3 regions of the Halobacillus sp. B23F22_1 genome follow, and region 3 is predicted to be linked to each of the others. Evidence: predicted binding sites of a transcription regulator. Region 3 holds the regulator's gene; each other region holds the start of a gene.
The links. Region 3 encodes Rex, which represses fermentation and respiration genes when NADH is low (regulators of the CRP and FNR family bind a similar motif). Its sites were predicted from a motif close to TTGTGAAATATTTCACAA; they were not measured.
Positions count from the first base shown of each region.

Region 1: a site for Rex is predicted at 5,673-5,690, ahead of ACGTNH_RS12085 (cytochrome ubiquinol oxidase subunit I). Genes of this name have one in related genera too.
Region 2: a site for Rex is predicted at 2,717-2,734, ahead of cydD (thiol reductant ABC exporter subunit CydD). Genes of this name have one in related genera too.

Region 1 covers NZ_JBIEKE010000002.1:840,313-848,658, reverse strand. The annotation lists gene ACGTNH_RS12105 (peroxiredoxin) at 1-422, shown strand, start outside; gene ACGTNH_RS12100 (TlpA family protein disulfide reductase) at 503-955, shown strand; partial or broken gene ACGTNH_RS21145 (ABC transporter ATP-binding protein) at 1,366-2,220, shown strand; gene ACGTNH_RS21140 (ABC transporter ATP-binding protein) at 2,233-3,120, shown strand; gene ACGTNH_RS12090 (ABC transporter ATP-binding protein) at 3,142-4,974, shown strand; gene ACGTNH_RS12085 (cytochrome ubiquinol oxidase subunit I) at 5,782-7,137, shown strand; gene ACGTNH_RS12080 (cytochrome d ubiquinol oxidase subunit II) at 7,137-8,150, shown strand; gene ACGTNH_RS12075 (potassium channel family protein) at 8,251-8,346, shown strand, end outside.
Region 2 covers NZ_JBIEKE010000004.1:170,807-179,152, forward strand. The annotation lists gene cydC (thiol reductant ABC exporter subunit CydC) at 1-964, opposite strand, end outside; gene cydD (thiol reductant ABC exporter subunit CydD) at 961-2,691, opposite strand; gene ACGTNH_RS19855 (LTA synthase family protein) at 2,930-4,720, shown strand; gene ACGTNH_RS19860 (Gfo/Idh/MocA family protein) at 4,893-5,900, opposite strand; gene ACGTNH_RS19865 (VOC family protein) at 6,232-6,663, opposite strand; gene ACGTNH_RS19870 (MBL fold metallo-hydrolase) at 6,660-7,613, opposite strand; gene ACGTNH_RS19875 (hypothetical protein) at 7,756-8,127, shown strand.
Region 3 covers NZ_JBIEKE010000003.1:793,435-801,780, forward strand. The annotation lists gene ACGTNH_RS18770 (poly-gamma-glutamate hydrolase family protein) at 1-60, opposite strand, end outside; gene groL (chaperonin GroEL) at 237-1,871, opposite strand; gene groES (co-chaperone GroES) at 1,929-2,213, opposite strand; gene ACGTNH_RS18785 (CPBP family intramembrane glutamic endopeptidase) at 2,473-3,183, shown strand; gene ACGTNH_RS18790 (YdiK family protein) at 3,185-3,397, shown strand; gene ACGTNH_RS18795 (GNAT family N-acetyltransferase) at 3,415-3,948, shown strand; gene ACGTNH_RS18800 (MDR family MFS transporter) at 3,991-5,397, opposite strand; gene ACGTNH_RS18805 (hypothetical protein) at 5,551-5,982, shown strand; gene ACGTNH_RS18810 (redox-sensing transcriptional repressor Rex) at 6,356-7,006, opposite strand; gene moaC (cyclic pyranopterin monophosphate synthase MoaC) at 7,022-7,507, opposite strand; gene ACGTNH_RS18820 (ABC-F family ATP-binding cassette domain-containing protein) at 7,671-8,346, shown strand, end outside.

The DNA of each region.
Region 1 (8,346 bases), on a different contig from region 3:
TATTCTTTTACCCAATGGATTTCACTTTCGTATGTCCAACTGAAATCACTTCACTATCCGACCGCTTCGATGAATTCGAAGACCTGGATGCTGAAGTAATTGGAGTTTCCACTGATACAATTCACACACACTTAGCTTGGATTAATACTAACCGCGAGGATAATGGTCTTGGTGACCTTGAGTATTCACTTGCAGCTGACACGAACCACCAAGTAGCTAAAGACTACGGCGTGCTAGTTGAAGATGAAGGTGTCGCACTACGCGGACTATTCATCATCAGCCCTGAAGGTGAGCTTCAGTATCAAGTGGTGAACCACAACAATATCGGCCGTGACGTAGACGAAACACTTCGTGTACTTCAAGCGCTTCAAACTGGCGGACTTTGCCCGGCAAACTGGAAGCCAGGTCAAGAAACACTTTAATTGATATCTAAAATTGGTCTAACCACAGAGTTAGACCTTTTTTTCCATACGTACTTTAAGAGTTAAAGGAGGATGTCAGGATGAAGCTTAGAACACCAATGCCAGAATTGCCTGAAGCAACAAAATGGTACAACAGCGAACCTATCTCAAAAGAAGATCTAGTAGGCGGCAAACCAACCCTCATTCATTTTTGGTCGGTAAGCTGCGGGCTTTGTAAAGAAGCTATGCCGAACGTAAATGAGTTTCGCGATGAGTATAGTGAAGACTTAAATGTAATCGCTGTTCACATGCCTCGTTCAGAGAAAGATCTTGATTTAGAGCAAATTAAAGAAGTAGCTGATGAACATGGAATCACTCAGCCTATCTATGTAGATAATGAACACAAACTTACAGATGCATTTGAAAATCAATACGTCCCTGCTTATTACGTATTTGATGAAGAAGGTAATCTTCGCCATTTCCAAGCCGGTGGTGGCGGTATGAAGATGCTCCGTAAACGTGTTAACCGTGTACTGGGTGTTAACCAAAAATAGTAAAAAAAGCTTGCAGGAGAACTTATTGTGTCCTGCAAGCTTTTTTTACTATTTAATCAACATTTTTACTAATTAGCTGTAAATTCCGTTCCTTTGACCAGAATGGAAGCTTGAAACCTCGTAGAGTAAATGCCCTTTTGCGAGCGCTGTTTTCCTAAGTACACAGCTTGAGTAAATGATTTTGCCGGTGATCTGTTCCTAAAACCCCAGTGGTATTACCCTGTTTAAAGTTTTTCTCAAACTGACACCCTCATAATTGAGGCTATGTTCTTATATGATAGTGTTAGCTTGTTTTTTGTGGTATTTGTTTATTTTTTCCTGAATTTTAAAAAAGTTAGTCAAATGGGTGGAAATTTATTTCGATACTCGATATATTAGTTAATACGTTAACGAAAAAGGAGGGTAACCACTTGGATATTTTTAAAAAATTGAAACCGTTTTATTGGCCTTATCGATCTTTCTTCTTCTGGTCGGTTTTCTCGCTGTTATTTGTTACAGGGATTACCGTTGTCTATCCGATGGTACTTCAAATAACCATTGATGATGTCGTCATGGAAGAACGATACAACCTTATTCCTTATATATGTATCGTTTTTGTCATCCTCATGGTGTTTAAAGGAGTCGCTACATATTTTCATCAATACTTAGGAGAATATTTCGGTATTAAATCTGTCTATGTATTGCGTGATGAGTTGTATAAAAAGCTGCAGCGTCTTCCATTTAAATACTACGACAATGCCAAAACAGGAGATATTATGTCTCGGTTAACAGCGGATGTAGAAGGCTTTCGTTTTTTCCTGGCCATGGGTTTTTCTGAGCTTATCCGTATCACATTATTAATTGTCATAAGTTTGAGCGTAATGTTTTATTACTCTATTCCTCTCGCTCTTGTAACGATGGCTTCTATGCCTTTCTTAGGATTCGTAGTCTATCAATTTGACCGGCGAGTCCATCCTGCCTTTCGAAAAATTAGAAAATCATTTGGACAATTAAATACACGAGTGCAGGAAAATATTAGCGGGATGAACACAGTAAAATCATTATCGAGAGAAGATTTTGAAGTTGGGCGCTTTCTTGATCGAAGTGAACATTATCGTTCGAACTATATAACGACTTCGAATATTTGGGCACGTTACTTCCCGCTCATGGAATTCATTGGTAATGTTTGTGTGGTTGCTCTTCTTGCCTACGGTGGGTACCTCGTCGTCAATGGGTCTTTACAGTTAGGTGAATTAGTCGCCTTTTTCAGCCTCGTCTGGTATATACTTGGTCCGCTTATGAATTTAGGCTTTGTCATTAACCTTTTTTCTCAATCTAAAGCTTCAGGAGAAAGACTGCTTGAAATTTTAGAAGCTAATGAAGATATTCAGGAAAAAGAAAATGCCATCGTTCAAGATCGTCTTCGTGGCCATGTGACTTTTGATAAAGTGACACTTACTTACACTGAAGATGATGATTCGGCATTAAAAGATATTAGTTTTGATGCTCCTCCTGGCACTACGATCGGGTTAATTGGTGCTACCGGCTCAGGAAAAACGAGTATTACGCAATTGATTACTCGATTCTACGAACCTGAAAAAGGAAGAGTACTGGTTGATGGTCATCCTGTAGCGGATTATGGCCTAAAAACGCTGCGGAAAAATATCGGTTTTGTGCTGCAGGAATCTTTTTTATTTTCCACTACGATTAAGGAAAATATTGCTTATGGCAATCCTGATGCTACGCTTGACGACGTCAAAGCTGCAGCGAAGCGAGCTCAGGCCCATGATTTTATTATGGATATGCCAGAAGGTTACGATACACTTCTAGGTGAACGAGGAATGGGATTATCTGGTGGGCAGAAGCAGCGTATTGCAATTGCGAGAGCGATCCTAATTGATCCTGCTATTTTAGTGTTAGACGATGCCACATCTGCAGTGGACATGGAAACTGAATTTCAAATCCAGAAAGCTTTAAAAGAAGTCATGAAGGGACGTACCACATTTATAATTGCTCACCGCATCTCTTCCTTAAAGCACGCAGATGAAATTATAGTATTAGAAGAAGGGTCGATTGTGGAGCGAGGTTCACATGATGAGCTGCTTCAAAATGGAGGTCCTTATCAGCGCATTTATGAAATACAATACCAGGATAAAGAAAAAATATTAGACTCATCCAATATCTAGTAAACAAAGGGGGGGAGAGAAATGGCTAGAAAACCAAAGCATGTTCCAGAAACGAATAAACACTTAAACCGGTTCAAATATACCCAGGATTTAGCAATTGAGAAGCCTTTTAACTGGTCGCAGCTCATGCGCCTGCTGAGATACGTTAAACCATATTGGAAAACATTACTGCCGATCTCCATCATTGCTATGCTAGTAGCGACAATTGTACGATTAGTCGTGCCTATTCTTATAGGTAAAGTCGCCATTGATATTGCTATTGCTGAAGGGAATACCAATTTACTTATTCAATTAGTAGTTGGTGTGGCTGTTATGTACTTATTAAGCTATGTATCAAACATGCTCAGGATTAAATACGTCAATATCCTAGGTCAGAACGTCATTTATGATTTACGTCAGCATCTATTTTCGCACGTCCAAAGGTTGTCACATAAATTCTTTGATACGCGATCGGCAGGCTCAATTCTTGTACGTATCATGAATGATATTAACTCCTTACAAGAACTTTTTACGAATGGGATTATTAACTTGTTAATGGATGTCGTTATGCTGACAGGAATTATCGTCATCTTATTCGCGTTAAGTCCGAAGCTTGCGATTGCGATCCTAGTGATCATGCCAATTATGTTCTACATCTCTACTAAACTGCGGCGAAATATAAGACGGTCGTGGCAGCAAGTTCGTATTCAGCAGTCTCGACTCAATTCCCACCTGAACGAAAGCCTTCAAGGGGTGAGAATTACGCAGTCTTTTTCACAGGAAAGAGAAAACTCGGAGTACTTCGATGGTGTAAACTCAGATAATTTTGAGTCGTGGAATGTAGCCACTCGTAAAAGTGCGATGTTTCGTCCTTTTGTTGAAATGAGTAATGCAGTTGGAACGGTGATCTTAGTCGCGTATGGCGCTTACCTCATTTTACAAGAGGGAATGCCAGTGGGAACATTTGTATCCTTTGCTTTCTTCCTCGGTATGTTTTGGGAGCCGATTTCAAGACTTGGGCAAATGTATAATCAGCTGTTAATGGCGATGGCTGCTTCAGAGAGAATTTTTGAATTTCTTGATGAAGAGCCTAATGTTGAGGAACGTGCCGATGCTGTACCGTTAACAGACATGAAGGGTCGTATTGAGTTTGATCACGTACAGTTTGCGTACGATGAAAAGAGAGTGGCGCTGCATGATATTAATTTAGACATGAAGCCTGGCGAAACCGTTGCTTTAGTAGGGCATACAGGCTCAGGTAAATCGACCATCGCTAACTTAATAAGCCGTTTCTATGATCCGACCAAAGGTGCTGTTAAAATTGACGGAATCGACTTGAAAGATGCGACAATCGATAGTGTAAGGCAGCAAATTAGTGTGGTCTTGCAAGATACATTTATTTTCTCTGGTACGATCATAGAGAATATTCGTTTTGGGCGGCCTGCAGCGAGCGACGAAGAAGTCATGGAAGCAGCAAAGGTTGTAGGTGCAGATGAGTTCATACAACGTTTAAACAATGGGTATGAAACAGAAGTAGAAGAACGAGGCAGCATTCTTTCAGCTGGAGAACGCCAATTGTTATCCTTTGCTCGAGCACTGCTTGCTAATCCTCGTATTCTAATATTGGATGAAGCCACAGCTAGTATTGATACGGAAACGGAAATGAAGATACAAGAAGCTCTTCGTCGTCTATTAAAAGGACGGACGGCCATTATCATTGCTCACCGATTGTCAACCATTCGTGAAGCAGATACGATTTACGTCCTTGAAAATGGCCGCATATTAGAGAGCGGTTCTCACGATGAGTTGATGGAACAAAAAGGAGAATATTTCGAATTAGTTAAAGCACAATTTCAAATGCTCGATGCAATCTAATAGAATGCCCTCGTAATTTAGTTACGAGGGCATTCGCGTTTCTGGAGAAACCATTGTTTTTCCGCAAGCTTTTTTTGCCGCCTAGAGAAAGGCCCCTTGAGGCTGCTGAAAAAGTCCTGCCTAATTTAAAGAGCGTCAAGAATCGCTTGTCGCTGGATACTAGCCGCAGGCACGGCTTCAGCTAACTTGGTTAAATTCCACACAGGAGTTTTTTATCTTTCATCGACCTTTAGTTTTTCAGTGTCATCCCCCTTCCCTTTCCGCGGACGAGCACCGAGCTTCCTCGGAAACCCACGCTCGGCGATCTCGGCTCACTCGTTCTTCCGCAGGAGTGGGAGGGGCACTGCTCCTTAGATTTTCTTTTACTACAGAAAAAGACTCACCTTCACCTTCCTCATCTTGAATAGTTAATGGCCAATTCTCTTCATGTTCCGGCAGGCAGCTGGAATCAGCACTTGTACGAAAACATTTTCCTATCTAAATCGGCATATCCCGTTCTTTAGTGTACTAGTAGATAAAATTTAAGTGAAAATGCCAAAAATTAATGCTGTCTAGAACTTTCTTGACAGCCTGGAATACCCTCATAATTTAGTTGCTAGGGCATTATTTTGTCTGTTTGGTGGTATGGTTCATTAAGAGAAAAAACAAATAACTGGACAGGACCTCGAAGTTTCTTGTACATTGTATGTAAATCGACTTTGTGAAGTTTGTCACAAAATAGTCATTACTTATTCTTCTGCAGGGCAGCATGCCGTTTTATAATAGACGAAGACAAATTTACTTGATTAAGTTCAAGGGGGTACTTTTATGTTTTTTGAAGATAGCGTGACGATGAGCCGCTTACTTACATCGCTGACTTTAATCTTTCACGTGATTTTTGCGACTGTAGGTGTAGGCATACCTATCATGATCTCCATCGCAGAATTTCTTGGAATAAAAAGAAAAGATCAACACTTACAGCTTCTGGCCAGACGATGGACAAGAGGGATGACGGTTACGATTGCGGTAGGGGTGGTAACAGGAACGGCAATTGGCTTACAGCTCTCGCTATTATGGCCGAATTTTATGCAGATCGCGGGTAACGTCATTAGTCTTCCTTTATTTATGGAAGTCTTTGCTTTTTTCTTTGAAGCGATCTTTCTAGGAATCTATTTATATACATGGGACCGGTTTAAGAATCCGATGTATCATTGGCTTTTATCTATACCTGTCATTGTAGGGTCAACGCTATCTGCTTTCTTTATTACAACGGTTAATTCATTTATGAACACACCACAAGGTTTTGAATTAGAGGGCAATACAGTGACAGACATTAATCCGCTGGCTGCTATGTTTAACCCGGCAACACCTACTAAGGTTTTTCACGTAGTTGCTTCTTCTTATTTAACTTCTGCAGCAATATTAGCAACAATAGCTGCCGTTATGCTGATAAAGAAGAAAGGATCCACATATCACAAAAAAGCTTTAAAACTTACAGTAACGGCAACATTTATCTTTGCTATATTCACTGCTGTAGCTGGTGATTTGTCAGCTAAATTTCTAGCAGAACATCAGCCTGAGAAATTAGCAGCAGGGGAGTGGCACTTTGAAACGGAAAGTGGAGCAGACCTCGTATTATTTGGAACGCTGAACGAAGAGGGGGAAACAGAAAATGCCATTCGCATCCCGAAGGCGTTAAGCTTTTTAGCCTATGGTGATTTTAATTCAGAAGTAGAGGGCTTGAATGAAACGCCTGAAGAAGAACAGCCGCCTCTATGGATCCATTATATGTTTGATTTAATGGTTTCTATTGGGATGTTTACATTAGGTGTATCTGCCTTATTCCTTCTGTTCTGGAAAGTGAGGAAGTGGAATGAAGAAAATAATATACTGCTCTGGTTGATTGCAGCTTGCGGCCCCTTATCCATGCTGGCTATTGAATTTGGCTGGATTTATGCAGAAGAAGGCCGCCAGCCATGGATTTTAAGAGGGATTATGACGGTAGCTGAAGGGGCAACCACTTCTGATCACGTCGGTTTAATGTTTATATTATTTACTGGTCTTTATACCGTGTTAGGTGTTGGATGCGTTGTTGTTCTGCGAAAAATGTTCAAAGACCACCCGGCAGAAGCTGAATTTGAAGATCGATATCCTGAAGTTGCAGCTACGAAGGAGGAGGAATAATGGGGTATGAGTATATAGGAATTACGGTGCTCTGGATCTTCTTATACGGGTATTTAATCGTAGCTTCCGTAGATTTCGGAGCAGGATTCTTTGCTTACTATGCGAAGTTAACTAAAAAGGATCATATTATGAACAAGCTGATTGCCAGGTATCTATCGCCAGTGTGGGAAGTTACCAACGTATTCTTTGTGTTTTTCTTCGTCGGAATTGTTGGTTTCTTTCCAGATACCGCCTTCTATTACGGTCAAGCTTTACTCATTCCAGGCAGTATAGCAATCATCCTGCTGGCCATTCGCGGTTCTTTCTATGCATTTGAAAACTATGGCTCCAAAGACAACCATTTGTATATGTTTTTATATGGTGCTACCGGACTGCTTATTCCCGCTTCACTTTCTACGGCTCTAACACTTTCCGAAGGCGGGTTCATCGAGGAAACAACAAATGGTGTACGGCTTCTGTATGGAGAGTTGTTGTCTAGTCCTTATTCCTGGAGCGTAGTTTTCCTGGCAATTGTTTCGGTCCTTTACATTAGCGCTATGTTTTTAACTTATTATGCTTCGAGGGCTAACGACCGGCCGGCTTTAGAGCTTGTTAGAAAATATGCTCTTTTCTGGAGCTCTCCAACTATCATTGCCAGTTTAACGACGTTTATCGCATTAAGTCAGCATAACCCTGAGCATTATCAAAAAGCGATTGACTTATGGTGGATGTTTGGAATCTCAGTAGCTTTCTTCATGACAGCAGTACTCCTCGTATACAATGGAAGATTTTATGGCTGGGCTTTTATAGCTGTCATGTTTCAGTTCTTTTTTGCCTTTTTCGGCTATGGTGCCTCACACCTGCCGTATATTCTTCAGCCGTATATTACAATTACAAGTGGAGCCACTCATGAAACGATGGGAATTACGCTCGTCATTGTCTTTATAGCAGGCCTATGCTTGCTGGTCCCATCTCTATATCTGCTTATGCGTTTATTTCTTTTCGATGCAGACTACGTAAGAGGGAATAAGTAGAGGAGGCGTCAGGCCTCCTTTATTTTATGGGAAATTTTTCACACCTGAAAATTATGATAGAATAACGGTAGATGATAATTGAATTTTGGAGGCTAGACGAATGAAAAAAGAATTTGCTGTAATAGGGCTCGGCCGTTTCGGCGGTAGTATTTGCCGTGAATTAAGCCGAGAAGGAATGGAAGTTTTAGCTCTTGAT
Region 2 (8,346 bases), on a different contig from region 3:
GTTCTTTAGCAGGCTCTTCTCGAACTACAGAGAACAATCGATTTGATGCACGTCTGCTGTCCTCTAAATGAATGGGAAAAACGGCCATCGGCGTGGCATTTTCAAATACAGTGAGCGAGACCATCACAAGCATCGCAAGAAAAATCCCATTTAAATCACCTTGCACCACCAACCATGCTCCAAGTCCAAGAACAAACCAAGAAATAATAAGCGAGACCATCGTGTTCATGGAATGGCTGAATGTGGAGTGTAACCCTTCTCTTTCTTGTTCATTCACATATTGTTGTGAAGCTTGAAGAAGCTCTGCTTCTTTTTCTTCAAGTTTTTGATAAATTTTTAAATCACGATAACCGTAGAACATTTCTGCTGCCTCAGTAGAAAGAACTCCTCTGTTTTCACGCACTTGAGCATTAATCCGCTTTTGTCTGATGGTAAATAAAGCCGGAACAACAATCCCAGTAAGCAATAGACCGAGCAGCAGCACAACGGCTATAGCCAAAGAATAAAACGTAGTGAACACAATCGTACTTAAAAAAACAATAACGAGCACAATCGGTGGATAATACACGCGCAGGAAAAAGTTTTGCAAACTTTCTACATCCCCGACGATCCGGGATAATAAATCTCCGCTTCGGTACTTTTGAAAAATCTGCGGTGCGAGCGGTTCCATCTTTTTATAAAAAGAAACCCGTAAGTGACTAAGAATGGAAAAGGTGGCCCGGTGTGAGAAATACCGCTCTGCATATCGACTCAATGCTCTCGTAAACCCAAATAATTTTAGGATAGCGATGACCACCGTCAGCGCATATAACGGAGGTACTAACGCAGCCCGAGAAATCAGATATCCGCTCGAAGCAAACAAACCGACAGCTGCCATCCCGGCTAAAAATCCAAAAACTATAGAAAGCACTATATCCTTTTTCTCAAGCATAACAAGCTTGACTACAATACCTAAATCTCTCATCGTGCTTCCCCTCCTTGCTGGACGGAAATCATATTTCGATAGTATGGAACTGTTTGGAGCAAGTGTTCATGGGTTCCGGATCCAATTAACTGTCCTTCGTCTAACAGCAAAATTTGATCTGCGGTCTGTATTGTGTGTAAGCGATGAGCCACCGTAATTACAGTAGACGATTGAGACAATTCTACCAGCGAACGTTGGAGAATTTTTTCCGTTTGCAGATCAAGGCCTGTGGTCGGTTCATCAAACAAAATCACAGAAGGACGTTTTAAAAAGGCTCTAGCAATGGCTACCCGTTGTTTCTCTCCTCCAGAAAGACCTCTCCCCGCTTCTCCAACACATGTGTCAAAGCCCTCTTCAAGAGATTCTATAAATGAAGCAATTCCAGCTTTTTCAGCCGCTTCTACGATTTGTTCCCGACTCGCCCCATGTGAGCCGACGGCAATATTGTCAGCAATTGTCCCTGAGAATAAATAAGGGTGCTGAGATATATAGCTAAGCTGATTAAACCAGTCTTGTTCTTTGTATTCGAATAGAGGCTGCTCATTCACTCTTACTTGTCCCTCTGTAGACGCCATTAATCCAGCTATAATATGAAGCAGCGTGGTTTTTCCAGAGCCCGTCCGTCCAACAATAGCGACCTGATGATAAGGAGCAATTTGAGCGTCTATTGATTTTAGAGCAAAGCCCTTCTCGTGATAGCTGAAGCTTACTCCAGCAAGCTCAATAGCAGGAGGAGTCGTGCTTGATATTAAAGATGAACCTCCCCATTCCACATGAGGTGTTGGTTGTTCTAATTCCTCCGTCACTTTTTGAGCAGCTACAATACTCCCTCTTCCGGAGTGAAAAGCACTGCCAGCGTCCTTTAACAATTGATAAAATTCAGGAGCTAAAATTAAGATAAAAAAAGCGGAGAAAAAAGATATGTTTTCATACACAACTAAGCGAATGGCAATTTCCATCGCAATCAAACCAATGCTGAGCATCGAAATAAACTCCAGCATTAAGGATGATACAAATGCCACTTTCAACACTTCCATCGTTGCGTCCCGGAAACCGAGGCTGCTTTCTTCGATAAGTTCTCTCTGCTTTCTGGCCCTTCCAAACAACTTAAGCGTTGTTAATCCTTGCAGTGTATCAAGAAACCTTCCTGAAAAAGCAGCAAGCTTTTCTAACTGTTCTTCTGATTTCTTTTTTGTCATAACTCCAATAAGAGCCATAAAAAAAGGAATAAACGGTGCAGTAATGAGCATAATGATTCCCGAGTAGATGTGCTGCGTAAACACAGCAATTAAGATAATAATAGGAACAACCGCTGTTTGAATCATTTGTGGCACGTAGCTGCTGAAATAACTGTCTACATCGTCAGTTGCATCCATTAACACACTAATTTTTCTTCCCGACTGGCCTTGCATCGAAGCCTGAACAGGATTTTTGGAAAACTTATTTATTAGTAATTTTCTGAACTCGTTTTTCGCTTTAGCTGCGAGCTTTACCCCGGTTCTTCCTAAAAGGTAGGTCAACGATGCCCTTACAACCAGCACAAAGAATAACCCAATTAAAAGCGGGATAACAGACTGAAACGCTGCGTTATTAAGAAAAACACCTTCGATGACCGCAACGAAATAATAGGCTTGAGCAATAATTGCTGCCCCTATAAAAAGTGATATCAACACGAGCGTAAAGATAACCGACCGTTGCGAGAAGGCAATATGTTTTAGGTGCTTCATAAGGAATAGCTCCTATCAATTCAATTAGTGAAATATTTCACATAGTGATTATATTATAGTCATGATCTATTTGTGAATCGTTTTGTTTGGTCTACTTCCATTCTATCAAAAGTGTTACTGTTATATTCGATTTTCTGGGTAGTCTTGCTTTTTCTCAAGTCTTGATGTAAAGCTTCTCTGATAAATCTCTCCTGCAAACCCATACTAAAACCATATACTAATAAAGGACGTGTTTTGTTTGAATCGTTTGATTTGGTTTTGCCTATTCACCCTGGCTGCTTTCGTTAAATTAACAGGCGTCAGTCATTATCTGCTAGACAGTCTGTCGAAAGGAGCTTTACTTGTATCATTAAGCTTCTCCCTCCTCGTGTTCTGCGTCATGCTTCTCATGAAGAGGTACTTCCTCTGGTACGGAGCCATTCTCTCATTAATCATCAGCTTTTACTGTTGGTCATCTTATTTATATATGGATTACTTTCATACTCCGTTTTCTTCCTATGTGGCGCTGCAAACGTCAAACCTGTCCGGGATGTCAGAGAGTATTTTCAGCCAAATGGCCGGATGGCATGTCCTGTTTTTCACAGACCTTATTCTGTTGGCAGGATGGATGCTGTATGAGAAACTGAACACCTCCTACACAGCCACCGCTTTAAACAGACGGTTAAAGCCCTTCGCTGCTGTTGTTGTCCTTGCAGTCCTTTTTTTATCTTTAAAGCCTATATCGATGCAAGTAAATGGCAAAGGTCATCTTTTGCTTAAGAAATATACCTCTGACTCTCACCTGAGTAATTATGGACTGGTGGGACATCAAGCCATTGATTGGATCGAATTTTTGACGTCTCAGCAAGTTCTGGAACTTTCAGCAGATGAAAAAGAAGAAATTAATGAATTATTGACAAGTGAGGATCGGGCGGTGCCCAGAGAAGACCCCTTACTCATGCCTGGATTATTTGAAGGTAAAAACCTGCTGATGATTCAGTTTGAATCCCTTCAGCAGTTTGTTATTGGGCAAGAAGTGAATGGCCAAGAAATCACTCCCACTTTAAATCGGCTTGTGGAATCAGGTCTTTCCTTTAAAAATTATTATCCTCAAACCGCAGAAGGCAACAGTTCAGATGCCGAACTGCTCGTTTTTAACAGTCTTTATCCATTAAAAGAAGGAAGTACTTTTTTTCGCTATCCAATGGTAGATTACCCTTCTATAGCCAAAGATTTTAAAGAAGAAGGTTACACCACCACCGCTTTTCATGGCGATGAAGGCACATTCTGGAACCGTGATGCTGTTTATCCTTCGATGGGGTTTGAACGATATTACGACATTGATGATTACAAGAATGTGGAGGACCATGCTCTAGGCATGGGCCTTAGCGATGAAGCTTTTTTCATACAATCGTTCAATCACTTGCAGGAGCTGCCGAAGCCTTACATGGCTAGCCTTATTACATTAACATCCCATACGCCATTCTTAATTCCGGAAGAAGAGAAGTTAATAAATGTCGGCGATACAAAGCATTCATCACTCGGAAACTATTTTGAAAGTATACACTACACCGATCATTACTTAGGTGAATTCTTAAAGAAACTTGAAGAAGAGGGGGAGATGGAAGACACGGTGGTCGTCGTTTATGGAGACCATAACGGCGTTTTTAAAGAAACAAAAAACGAAGTTGAGCAGTGGAACGGCCAGTCCATTACAGAAGAGCAATGGCGTACTGATTTCACCTCTGTTCCTTTTATCGTTTCAAGTAATGACTTAAAGAAACCAATACATGTGACTGATGTGGCCGGTCAAATCGATACAGCTCCCACTCTTCGTGATTGGTTCGGTCTTCCAGAAGAATCGACTGCTCTTGGCCACAATATGAACCGATTTATGAACGAAGACGTTTTTCTTTTGCGAGGGGATTATGGCGAACGTATTGTAATCGGACAAGATCACAAAGTAACCGATTATCAACCCGCCCATTATGAAACGTTGGAAGTATCTGAACGATTAATAAAGTCGAATTTCAACCATATAACTAAATGAGGTCGGGACAAAACTGAATAAAACAGAAAAAATAATCCGAACGATTCTATTGAAATCAGTTTGGATTATTTATAGGTCAAGAAAGGATGATACTTAAGATAAGTTTTATCTAATCTTACAGAGCTTCACGAATCACTTTTCGATGAATTCTTGCCATGGACACGGCTTCACTTTATTGTTTTAATTGGCTCAAATCTATTCGCTGTTCATTTTCTTGGGACTTTACTGCGCCTTGATTAACGAGTGTTAATTTAAGAGCATCCTCTTTCGTGATCGTTGGCTCATATCCTTCTTTAATCGCTTTTACCCACTGCTCCATAGGCATTGGTAATGGAGCTGGTAAATCCTCAGGATAAATCCACTGATCACTCTCAAATTGAATGCTCTTCATCCGAACTGTGTTCTGTTCAATAAGTAAAGTCCCTTCTGTTCCATAAACCTCCAGCTGAAAAGGACTTCCAAAGGAGACAAAGCTTGTCTCCAGGACTCCAAGAACACCCGAATCATATTCTACGAACGCTGCGGCCTGGTCGTCGATCCCCGGGTGAAAGACTGACTGTAAACGAGTCGTAACTGCTTGCGGGGTACCTGCAAGTCGGTTTGCTAAATAAATTGGATGAGCCCCAAGGTCAATTAAAGCTCCTCCTCCTGTTTTTTCTTGTTCATAAAAGTGTTGAGGCAGCCAGCCTTCAGGATTCTCACTTGTAGCAACTGCTCCATTATGTGCAACACGACAGCGGATCATCGTTAACTGGCCAAGCCACCCATTGTCGATTGCTTTTTGAGCATATAAATAATAATCCTCTACTAACCTTGGAAGGGAAATCATTAATTCTACCCCGGATTTTTCCACCTCAGAAAGAATGTCGTCACAGTCCTCTATCGTCAAAGCTAAAACTTTTTCAGTAAAGATGTGTTTTCCATGTCTTGCTGCTTCTATAATGATGTGCTTATGATCCACAGTAGGAGTAGTTATAATAACACCATCAATCGATGGATTTGATAACACAGTTTCTAAGTCCGCTTCATAGGCTACACCTAACTCTTTCCCCCATTCTTCTCCGCGCTGCTCATTTTCATCCCAAACCAACTCAATCGATACATCCTCTATTTCCTTAGCTTGATTGGCGTAATCAACCGCATGTACGTGCCATTTACTTAATAATGCTACTTTAATCATTAGGACCACCCTTACGCTATGTATTAATCCGCTCTATTAGAGAGATTCTTAATTCTTTCGTCTCCTTAGCATTTAACCAATTTGTATAACTCTCCTGTTCCTCGCCGTTTTACATTTTCAAGAGTATGACGTCATTTACTTCTGCCAGTTTCACTCGATTAAAATAAAACTTTTTCGGGGAATGAGCGTTCCCTTTTCTATGGTGATATAGTCTACCTCTAAACGGACATATTTCCTTTTCAGGTATACGGAAATACTGAATTCCATCCTTTTTTCGTCCACTTTTTATTAACAGCGTAAGGAAATTTTTTATATCGATGAAATCCCACCCTTAGTCCATAATCAGCATATCACTCTCATCGAATTCCCACATTTCCCCATAAGCCACTTCCCAATAACAGCCGTCAGGATCCGTGAAATAGCCGCTGTATCCACCCCAGAACACTTTTTCCAGATGCTTTACAATTCGAGCCCCAGCCGCTTCTGCCTTCCTCATTATGTCGTCGACTTCCTTTTCAGATTTGGCATTATAAGCCAATGTGATTCCAGAGAATCCGCTTAGCTGCGGAGGCTGCTGCTCATCAATATCCTTTGCGAGCTCATCTAATGGGTATAAAGCAAGCTTAGATCCAGGGGTATGAAAGAAAATAATTTCAGGGTTATCTTCCGTTTCGGAAGTAGAAAATCCAAGACGATCTCGGTAAAATGTAACCGATCGTTCCATATCCTTTACACCAAGAGTAATTAAATTCACTCTGTTCATCGGTTTCTCTCCTTTTTTCTTAAGTAATCATACAGCCCCATAGCACAAACCTCGACATCCAGCTGTATAACTTCGTATACTGGATGATCATCAGGGATTTGGAGCTCCCGTAAGTACGCATTCACTTTTTCATACAAGCGATTCTTCACGCCCTCTATTCCTTCTCCAGCTGCCAGAGCGTCTTCACCCGCTTCGATAAACTTTGGAATCCACTCCAACACCTGGTTAAATGCTGCTTCAGGCTCATCTGTTTTTCCAAAATGACCAAAATAGATATGATCGACTTTTAAATCTCTAAATCGTTGAATAGATTGCTTCATTTCTTCAGGATCAAACTGGTTCGGTGAAGTACTAGGAAGATAAAACGTCACTCCATGATCCATCGTTTGGTGATAGCGAATACCAGCTGTATCCCCTGTGAAAATGCCATTACTAACTGGATCGTAAATACCGAGATGATGATTAGCGTGCCCTGGAGTGTCAAAGAACTTCAGCGAACAATCAGAGCTGATTTCAAGAATATCCCCGTCCTCTTTTACAATAAGCTTTTCTTCCTCAATTGATAAAATTGGATCAAATAATCGGTCAAATGAATCCCCATACACAGCACGTGCTCCCTTTATTAAACGAGAAGGATCTGCTAGGTGGCGTTTCCCTTTTTTATGTACAATAACTTCGGCATCAGGGCACTCTTTAAGAAGAAGACCTGCTCCTCCCGCGTGATCCAGGTGGATATGCGTTAAGATCAAATAACGAACATCTTCAGGATCTAAACCTAAGTCCTTCAATCCTTCTACGATTCGCGGGACAGAAGGGCTGGGTCCTGTTTCCACAAGTGTTAAATTCTCCGCTTCTATCACATAGGTGCCTGTACGCCCAGGTATTCCTAAATCAAACCCGTCAATTAAATGAATCCGGTTACCAAGATTAACAGGATCTTTTTTCTTCAATCAGATCACCCCATTTAAATTCTTACTTCTAGTTTACTAAATATGGGATGGGAATGTAACGAATAATGTCACATAATTCTGATTTTGAATTTGTCACACTTATGGGCTGGGTGCGTATCATGATTTTGAGGAGTTGATGACTATGACAGAAAACCGAAATATGCATCCCCAATACCACCAGCAAATGAAGCCCACTCAACACCAATGTCAGAAATATAAATATTATCATGTAATGGGCACGATGGAAGACGGACAGTCCTTTGATGGCATCATCCTGGATGCTGACGATGAGAACGTCACCATGCTCATGAGTGAAGATGTAACGGTTGATGAGAACGGGAATGCAGAAGACGAAAGCAGGCAATTTTATGGCGGAGGATATGGAGGGGGATATGGAAGAAGAAGAGCTAGACGTTTCAGAAGAACGATCTTACCCCTAGCTGGTCTTACATCCTTGTTATTATATCCGTACTTTGCCCCTTATCCTTATTACCCGTATTATCCTTATTATTAATAGAGAGGGTCTATACCCTCTCTCAGCTTGTGGAGAAACCCCTGTTTCTCTTCAAGCTTTTTTCTTGTCGTCATGAGCAAAAGCCCCTTGAGGTCACTGATTAAGTCCTATCTAATCTTAAAGAACGTCACGAATCGCTTGTCGCTGGATGCTTGCCGCGGGCACGGCCTCAGCTAACTTGGTCAATAAGATCACTTGACCAAGTGGATCTTCGGCTCG
Region 3 (8,346 bases):
GGTGTAGGAGTTAAGGAAATTCCAGCAACGATTAGGTGATGGAGATATAAACAAAACCATGAATATTTACACACATATTACTGAAAACATGGAAGAAAAGCCTCCCAAAAGTTCAACGAACTTATGAGAGGCTCTTTAGAATTATAGTGTTTTTCTCGCCAGGTATGGCCAAAGTATGTCAATCTGGCTTTTAGGGTGAAGCTAAACCCTTGGTATCAAGGGTCGTGGGCGCATGATTACATCATGCCGCCCATTCCACCCATACCGCCCATGTCCGGCATTCCGCCGCCAGAACCTTCTTCTTCAGGAAGGTCTGCAACTACCGCTTCAGTAGTCAGGAACATAGCCGCTACGGACGCTGCGTTTTGCAGTGCGGAACGAGTAACTTTCGTTGGGTCTACGATTCCTTGCTCAACCATGTTGACCCATTCGCCTGTTGCTGCGTTGAAGCCGATTCCGACTTTTTCGCCTTTAAGGCGTTCAACGATGATGGATCCTTCAAGGCCGGCGTTGTGTACGATTTGACGTACTGGCTCTTCAAGAGCACGAAGTACGATGCTTGCACCTGTTGCTTCATCATCTGCCAGGCCTAGACCTTCTACAGAATTGATGATGTTCACGAGTGCCGTACCACCACCAGCTACGATGCCTTCTTCTACTGCTGCTCGAGTAGAGTTCAGGGCATCTTCAATACGTAGTTTACGCTCTTTAAGCTCTGTTTCAGTTGCGGCACCGACTTTGATGACGGCTACGCCGCCTGAAAGCTTCGCCAGGCGCTCTTGTAGTTTTTCTTTGTCGAATTCAGAAGATGTTTCTTCTGCCTGTGCACGGATTTGAGAAACGCGGGAAGCGATTTGCTCAGGGTTTCCTGCGCCCTCAACGATAGTTGTGTTTTCTTTTGTAATTACGGCTTTAGAAGCACGGCCCAGCTGATCGAGTGTTGTATTCTTCAGATCTAATCCTAGATCTTCTGTAATCACTTGACCGCCTGTAAGGGCAGCGATATCTTCAAGCATCGCTTTACGACGATCGCCAAAGCCTGGTGCTTTAACGGATACGGCGTTAAACGTTCCGCGAAGTTTGTTGACAACAAGTGTAGCCAATGCTTCGCCTTCTACATCTTCAGAGATTAGTAGTAGCGGCTTGGACTGTTGTACAACCTGTTCAAGGACAGGAAGAACTTCCTGAATGTTGTTGATTTTCTTATCCGTAATTAAGATGTAAGGATCTTCAAGAACGGCTTCCATTTTATCCTGGTCAGAAACCATGTATGGAGAAGCGTATCCGCGGTCAAACTGCATCCCTTCAACTACTTCTAGTTCTGTGTTGAATCCTTTAGATTCTTCGATTGTGATAACTCCGTCGTTACCTACGCGCTCCATAGCTTCAGCGATAAGCTGTCCTACTTCATCATCAGAAGCTGAGATGGAAGCTACTTGAGAGATGGACTCTCTGCCTTCGATTGGCTTAGAGATTTTACGCAGTTCTTCTGTAGCAACTGCTGTTGCTTTTTCAATTCCGCGGCGAATACCTACCGGGTTCGCACCGGATGTTACGTTTTTAAGTCCTTCACGGATCATTGCCTGCGCAAGTACCGTAGCTGTCGTTGTACCGTCACCAGCTACGTCGTTTGTTTTAGAAGCGACTTCTGAGACAAGCTGTGCACCCATGTTTTCGAAGTTGTCTTCAAGTTCGATTTCTTTCGCGATCGTTACCCCGTCATTTGTAATCAATGGAGATCCGAATTTTTTATCTAGAACGACGTTACGTCCTTTTGGTCCTAGTGTTACTTTAACGGCATCTGCCAATGTATCTACACCACGCAGCATGGCACGGCGTGCGTCTTCACTAAATTTAAGTTCTTTAGCCATAATAAAATGCCCTCCTTATCAAAATTCGTATCGATTAGAATTGGTGACGCTTACTTCTTACTGGACAACTGCTAAAATATCGCTCTCGCGAATGATTAAGTATTCGTTGCCTTCGTACTTCACTTCAGTGCCTGCAAACTTGGAATAAATGACATGGTCTCCGGCACTTACTTCAAGTGCGACCTTCTCATTGTTTTCTGTTACACGGCCTGTACCAACCGCAACTACTTTGCCTTCTTGAGGCTTTTCTTTTGCAGAGTCTGGAAGTACAATTCCGCTTGCAGTAGTTTGTTCTTCCTCTACTAATTCAATAACAATACGATCACCTAATGGCTTTAACAATTAGGACACCCTCCTTAGTCAGGTTCATATTTCGATTCATGTCGTTTATTAGCACTCGATTATGTTGAGTGCTAACACAATTCCTATAATAAGCAATTCAATTTTGTTTTTCAAGTAGAAACTATCAATTTTTTATCAACTTTTTTCTACAAAATTCGCAAGGTCATAAGTCCTTATTCTTATTGGATGTTTTTAAATTGTGATAAAATACATAAAGTATGGAAAGTCCCTGTTTTTCTTTAAAAAAGGAGTTATGTATATGCCAAAACGATATTGGTGGATCATTATCACATATGTTATCGCGCAGCTTTCTTCATTTATTGGACTGCCGATTTTGTTTCTTCTCGGTTTCGGCCGGTCAGATGCGATTGCTATCTGGTCAATCTTAAGCTTCACCATTGCTACTATTGTCATCTTACGTCTATTAAAACCTGATATGACGGAGCCTGAGTTACGAGGCGAGCGTTCAAGCAAAGGGAAGATTGTCCTCTGGTCCATTCTCGGTGTATTTCTCGCGTTGTTTGCGCAAGGGATTGCCGCCACAATTGAGACGCAGGTTTTCGGCATACCTGCAGGATCTGAGAATACAATGGATCTTATGAACGTTGCGAGAGAATCCCCGCTGTTCATCTTATTACCCGTTGTGTTTGCACCTATAACAGAAGAGATCATTTTTCGAAAAGTAATTTTCGGTCAAATGTATAAACGCTTTAACTTCTTACTGGCTGTCTTAGTGTCCTCTCTCGTGTTCGGGGCGTTTCACATGGATTTCAAACATATGCTGGTGTATTTTTCCATGGGTGTTGTCTTCGCTTTCTTATATGTAAGAACGAAAAGCATCATTACGCCGATCGTGGCTCATATGGCGATGAACTCGTTCGTCGTTATTTCTCAGCTTTTCTATTCAGAGGAAGATATTCGCCGCATGCAGGAGCAGCTGCAGACGATTGTCACGGGAGGGTTGTTCTAATATGAGAGCTTCTCCCCTTACGATGGCGGCCATCTACTTTTTCATGGGGGTCGCCTTTACGTATATCGCAGCCAGCATGGAATCGGAAACGCTTTGGAGCTTTCCAACGCTGCTGCCGATCATTATTGCTACGTTTAATTTCGCGGTAACGATCCGTTTAATTAATATTCACCTTAAGATTAAACAATCAAAGAACGATAAAAAGAATAAATAGTTCTGGAGGTGAGAGCTGTGAAAGCCATTCTGCACAGTCACCGTGTTCATCTGGGTCCTGTGAGCGATGAGCATCTTGAGCAAATTTCAACGTGGTTTAATCATTCGTTGTTCCTGCGCCGCTTCGATGCTGCAGCTGCACAGCCGCGTTCGTACGATTCTTTAAAAGAATGGCGCGATGATGCCAATAAGAATGACAGCCATTTTCTATTTTCCATCTGTGATGGAGATACGCTGATCGGCTACGTAGAGCTTGACGGAATTCTGTGGAACCAGCGTAACGGCTGGATTTCGATTGCGATTGGTGATGCCGATTATCAAGAAAAAGGCTACGGTACAGAAGCCATGGAGCTGTTAATCAACTACGCCTTCCAAGAATTAAACCTTCATCGATTGCAGCTTACTGTTTTTGATTACAACGAACCGGCCTTAAGGCTGTATGAAAAACTTGGTTTTACTTACGAGGGAGCTCAACGAGAATTTATCCTCCGCGACGGTAAAGCTTATGATATGTTGATGTACGGTTTGCTCGCGCGAGAATGGAACACCTAACGAAAAAATGTTGAAGAGTCACTATAGCTCTTCAGCATTTTTTTATGCCTTCACCTTATCATCCTGTACACCTTTTAATAAGAAAGAAAACGGCAGAGCGATAAGTAATACAGCTGCTGAAACGAGAAACGCTTCGTTTAACGTCTGCAGTGTCGCTGCCTGCATATCTATACCAGGAGCAGCCGCTACTTGAGCACGCCGTACTTCATAATAAATAGAAAAAAAGACGATGCCTAGTGACGAAGAAATCTGGCGGATGATGTTGTTCATTGCCGAGCCCTGCGCCACTAAATGTTCAGGAATCGCGTTCATGCCCGATGTCGTTGCCGGCATATTCCCCATGCCCATGCCTAGTCCGCGCACAGTGTTAAGTAATAGAATCAGCCAGTATGGCGTGGACACGTGCAGCATACCAAGCCCAATAGTAGCGGCAGCCATAATCGCAAGGCCTGGCGGTACAACATAGCGCGGCCCTTTTTTATCGAGCAGGCGCCCGCCAATCGACATAAAGATGCCGCTTGCCGCCGCTGCAGGTAAGAACAGCAGTCCTGTCATCACTTCATTTAGCCCGTACACGACTTGAATGAGCAGCGGCAGTAAGAAAATACCGGAAAACAGGCCGATCGACGCTGCTGACGTAACGAGAATCGAAACCGAATACGTCGGTACTTTAAAGACGGATAAGTTGAGCAGTGGATCATCGTGACGATTTTCATAGAATACAAAAGCTGTGATCGCTAATAATCCTGCCATGATCAAGGCAAGGTTCAAAGGATCGACGAGCATTGAAAGCTCACGCCCTCGCCCAAGAGCCAGCAGTACAGCACCAATTCCAAGCGTAATCATGACAAAACCAATGTAATCGAACTTCTTCTCTGGATGCGTTTCTGTCCGTTCCAAAAATCTCGTCGATAATAAAAGTCCAAGTAAGCCAAACGGAATATTAAACGCAAACAGCCACGGCCAGTCCAAAAACTGAATCATAAAACCGCCTACTGTCGGTCCGATCGCAGGGGCCACCATCGCGGCTACCCCGTATACGCCTACGGCTAAGCCGCGTTCGTGTTTAGGAAAGGAGTTAAAGATAAGAGCCATAGCAATCGGCATCATCATACCGCCGGCCGCCCCCTGGATGGCCCGCGACATAATGACCATTCCAAGCGTTTGTGAAAGCAGCCCGGAAATAGAGCCGAGGATAAATAGACACAGTCCGGCGATGTACACTTTCTTTTTCCCAAATCGATCACCTAAATAGCCGGTTAACGGCATCGTCATCCCCATCGATACCATAAAAATCGTTAAGATCCAGCCGACTGCCACCGCGTTGGAATCAAACACGTCAATAAACCGCGGAAGGATCGGATTCAGCATGCTGTTATTTAAAATGACAGTAAACGTTCCAAATAATACAGATAGTACGACTAACCATTTCGTAGGTATTTTGCTCAACATCAGATCCCCCCCTTTCTTTATAATGTCCCCTTCTTTTTATACCCTAAGTAACAACCATTTTAGCACTTCTATCGGTCGCAAACATTCGTTATGCCTACCCTATTTACAATATGTTACAATTTCTACTATAAAAAAATAAGGGGGACGCTCATGCCTAAAAGTTTGGTTATACTTTTAATATGCCTGACATTTACTTTATTAAGCGGCTGTTCTCACTCTACTGCGGATTCTGAAAATGAGAAAGATACGGTTCTTATAAAAGTCATCAACAATAGTGATATGGAATTTCACGCCATGGAGCTGCAATTTTACCAGGATGGAGAGCTGATCGCTTCGCAAGGCAGTACATATGCAGACGGCTCCAGTATCAGCCGTGAAGAAAATTTAGAATTCCATTTTAACGAAGAAGACTTCCCTTCAGAAGGTGACACAGTTATGGAACTTATTACAGCTGATGAAGAAAATAAAAATAGAACCATTGGCAACGAGGTAACGGTGAACTGGAAAGAAAGCAAAGAACACACCTACGAGATTCAAGGAAACTCCTTCACCACACTTTCTTTACTTGAGAAAAAAGATTGACATGGAGGTGGTTGAGAATTGGGTAATGTAAGTACTCAGATTCCTCTACATGCGAAAAAAAGCTTTCATCTTTATTGATAAATTGCTTTCGAAGCATAGTAGAGTGGATATCCTTCTGAATTCTTTAAATTCCATAAGGGCACGACTTGTCTTCTATTACTGAAAAGGGTTTTATGAAACGGCGACACTCCTATGGGAGAGACGAATAAGGTGTGACCCCGGAGGGCTTATAAAGCCCGAGGAGGCACACCATTCGCCCATGGAAAGGGAGTCGTTTCATAAAACCCTTTCCTCTAGGTCCCGCCAGGAAGGATTACACTCTCAAGGTAAAAGAAAAAACGAGCTTTCTATGCATGCAAAAAGGACAACCTTATCAGTTGTCCTCCTCTTCATCTAATGGATAATGTTTTAAGAAATACACAAGCGCCTGCAGCTCAACAGCTAAGTCAATGTGATGAACACGCACGCTGTTTGGCACCGTAATTCGCGCAGGAGTGAAGTTCAGCACCCCAGAAATCCCAGCTTCAACCAGCCGATCAGCAATCCCTTGCGCTGCAGAAGACGGCACCGTCAAAATCGCAACAGAAATGCCTTCCATATGCTTCTCTAAATCGTCGATGTGCTTAATCGGCACACCGCCTACTGTCTGTCCGATACGGTCATCCTTTGCATCAAAAGCGACTTCAATTTTTGTATTGTTATTTTTCATGAAATTATAGTTTAAAAAAGCAGTTCCTAAGTTTCCGACCCCAATTAAAGCGACGTTTGTCGTTTCATCCTGATCAAGCGTCTGACGGAAAAATGATAACAGATATTCAACATTATACCCATATCCTTTTTTCCCGAGGGCTCCAAAGTAAGAAAAATCACGGCGAATTGTTGCCGAGTCAACTTTAACCGCTTCACTCAGTTCCTTCGAGGAGACTCTCATCTTACCCTGGCTATGGAGATTATTAATGAATCGATAGTATAGCGGCAGCCGCTTCGCTGTAGCTTGTGGTATTTTAGCGTTTTCTGCATCCATTGGATTAACCTCCTCTTACCGGCTTTCTCGATTATAATCGCCGGATTTACCTCCTGTTTTCTCTTCTAGATACGTCGGACCGATAACCATTCCTTTATCGACAGCTTTACACATATCATACACCGTTAATGCAGTTGCCGTAGCTGCGGTTAGTGCTTCCATTTCAACCCCCGTGCTGCCTTTTGTTTTCACCGTGACGATAATATGGAGAACATATTTCTCGTTCGTCTCCCACTCAAAGGTAACATCGATCCCTTTTAACGGAAGCGGGTGGCACATTGGAATCCAGTCGGGCGTCTTTTTTGCCGCCATAATTCCAGCGATTTGGGCAACAGAAAGGACATCGCCTTTCTCCATATCGCCGCTTGTTACTTTATGATATATCGTTTGATTTACTTCTATACTCGAATGCGCGATTGCCGTTCGTACGGAATCTTTCTTTTCCGAAATGTCGACCATCCGGGCTCGTCCTTGTTCATTGAAATGAGTAAATTCAGACATGCGTGGGACTCCTTTACCATTTGTACGGTTAGTTACTCAAACACTACTCCTATTTTATCAAAAAATCAAACGAAAGTGTTAAAGCGTTCACAATCTCTTAAGTACCTCTCCTTGCTACTGTCGTCCTATATAAGATACACTTATTTCATTGAGGTGAAACGACATGATTCTCATGCAACTAAATCAATTGACGAAACGGTTTGGCGCGGAGTTAATTTTAAAAAATATTAAGCTGGATGTACAAAAGAATGACCGCATTGCGATTGTCGGAAGAAACGGTGCCGGTAAAAGTACGTTGTTGAAAATGATGGCCGGGGACATGAGCCATGATTCCGGAGACATATTTAAACCGAAAGATGTTTCCATGGGATACCTGGCTCAAAATACAGGTCTGCAGTCCGGTGATACAATTTGGAATGAAATGTCGAAGGTGTTTGGCCATTTGCAGAAGCTTGAGAAGGAGCTTCGCCAAATGGAAGCTGATATGGCAGATCCTGACTTACTTGCCGACGAGAACAAGTACCAGCAGCTGCTTTCAAAATACGATGAAAAGCAAGACTACTTTAAGGTCGCGGGCGGCTATCAATATGAAGCTGAGATTAAAGCCGTTTTAAATGGTCTTAACTTTCACGGTTTCGATTGGAATACGTCGATTGCGACACTGAGCGGCGGGCAGAAAACGCGGCTTGCCCTCGGAAAACTTTTATTAACGAAACCGGATATTCTCATTTTAGATGAGCCGACCAACCACCTGGATATTGATACGCTCTCATGGCTTGAGTCTTACTTACAGGGTTACGAAGGCGCTGTTGTCATCGTGTCGCACGACCGCTACTTCT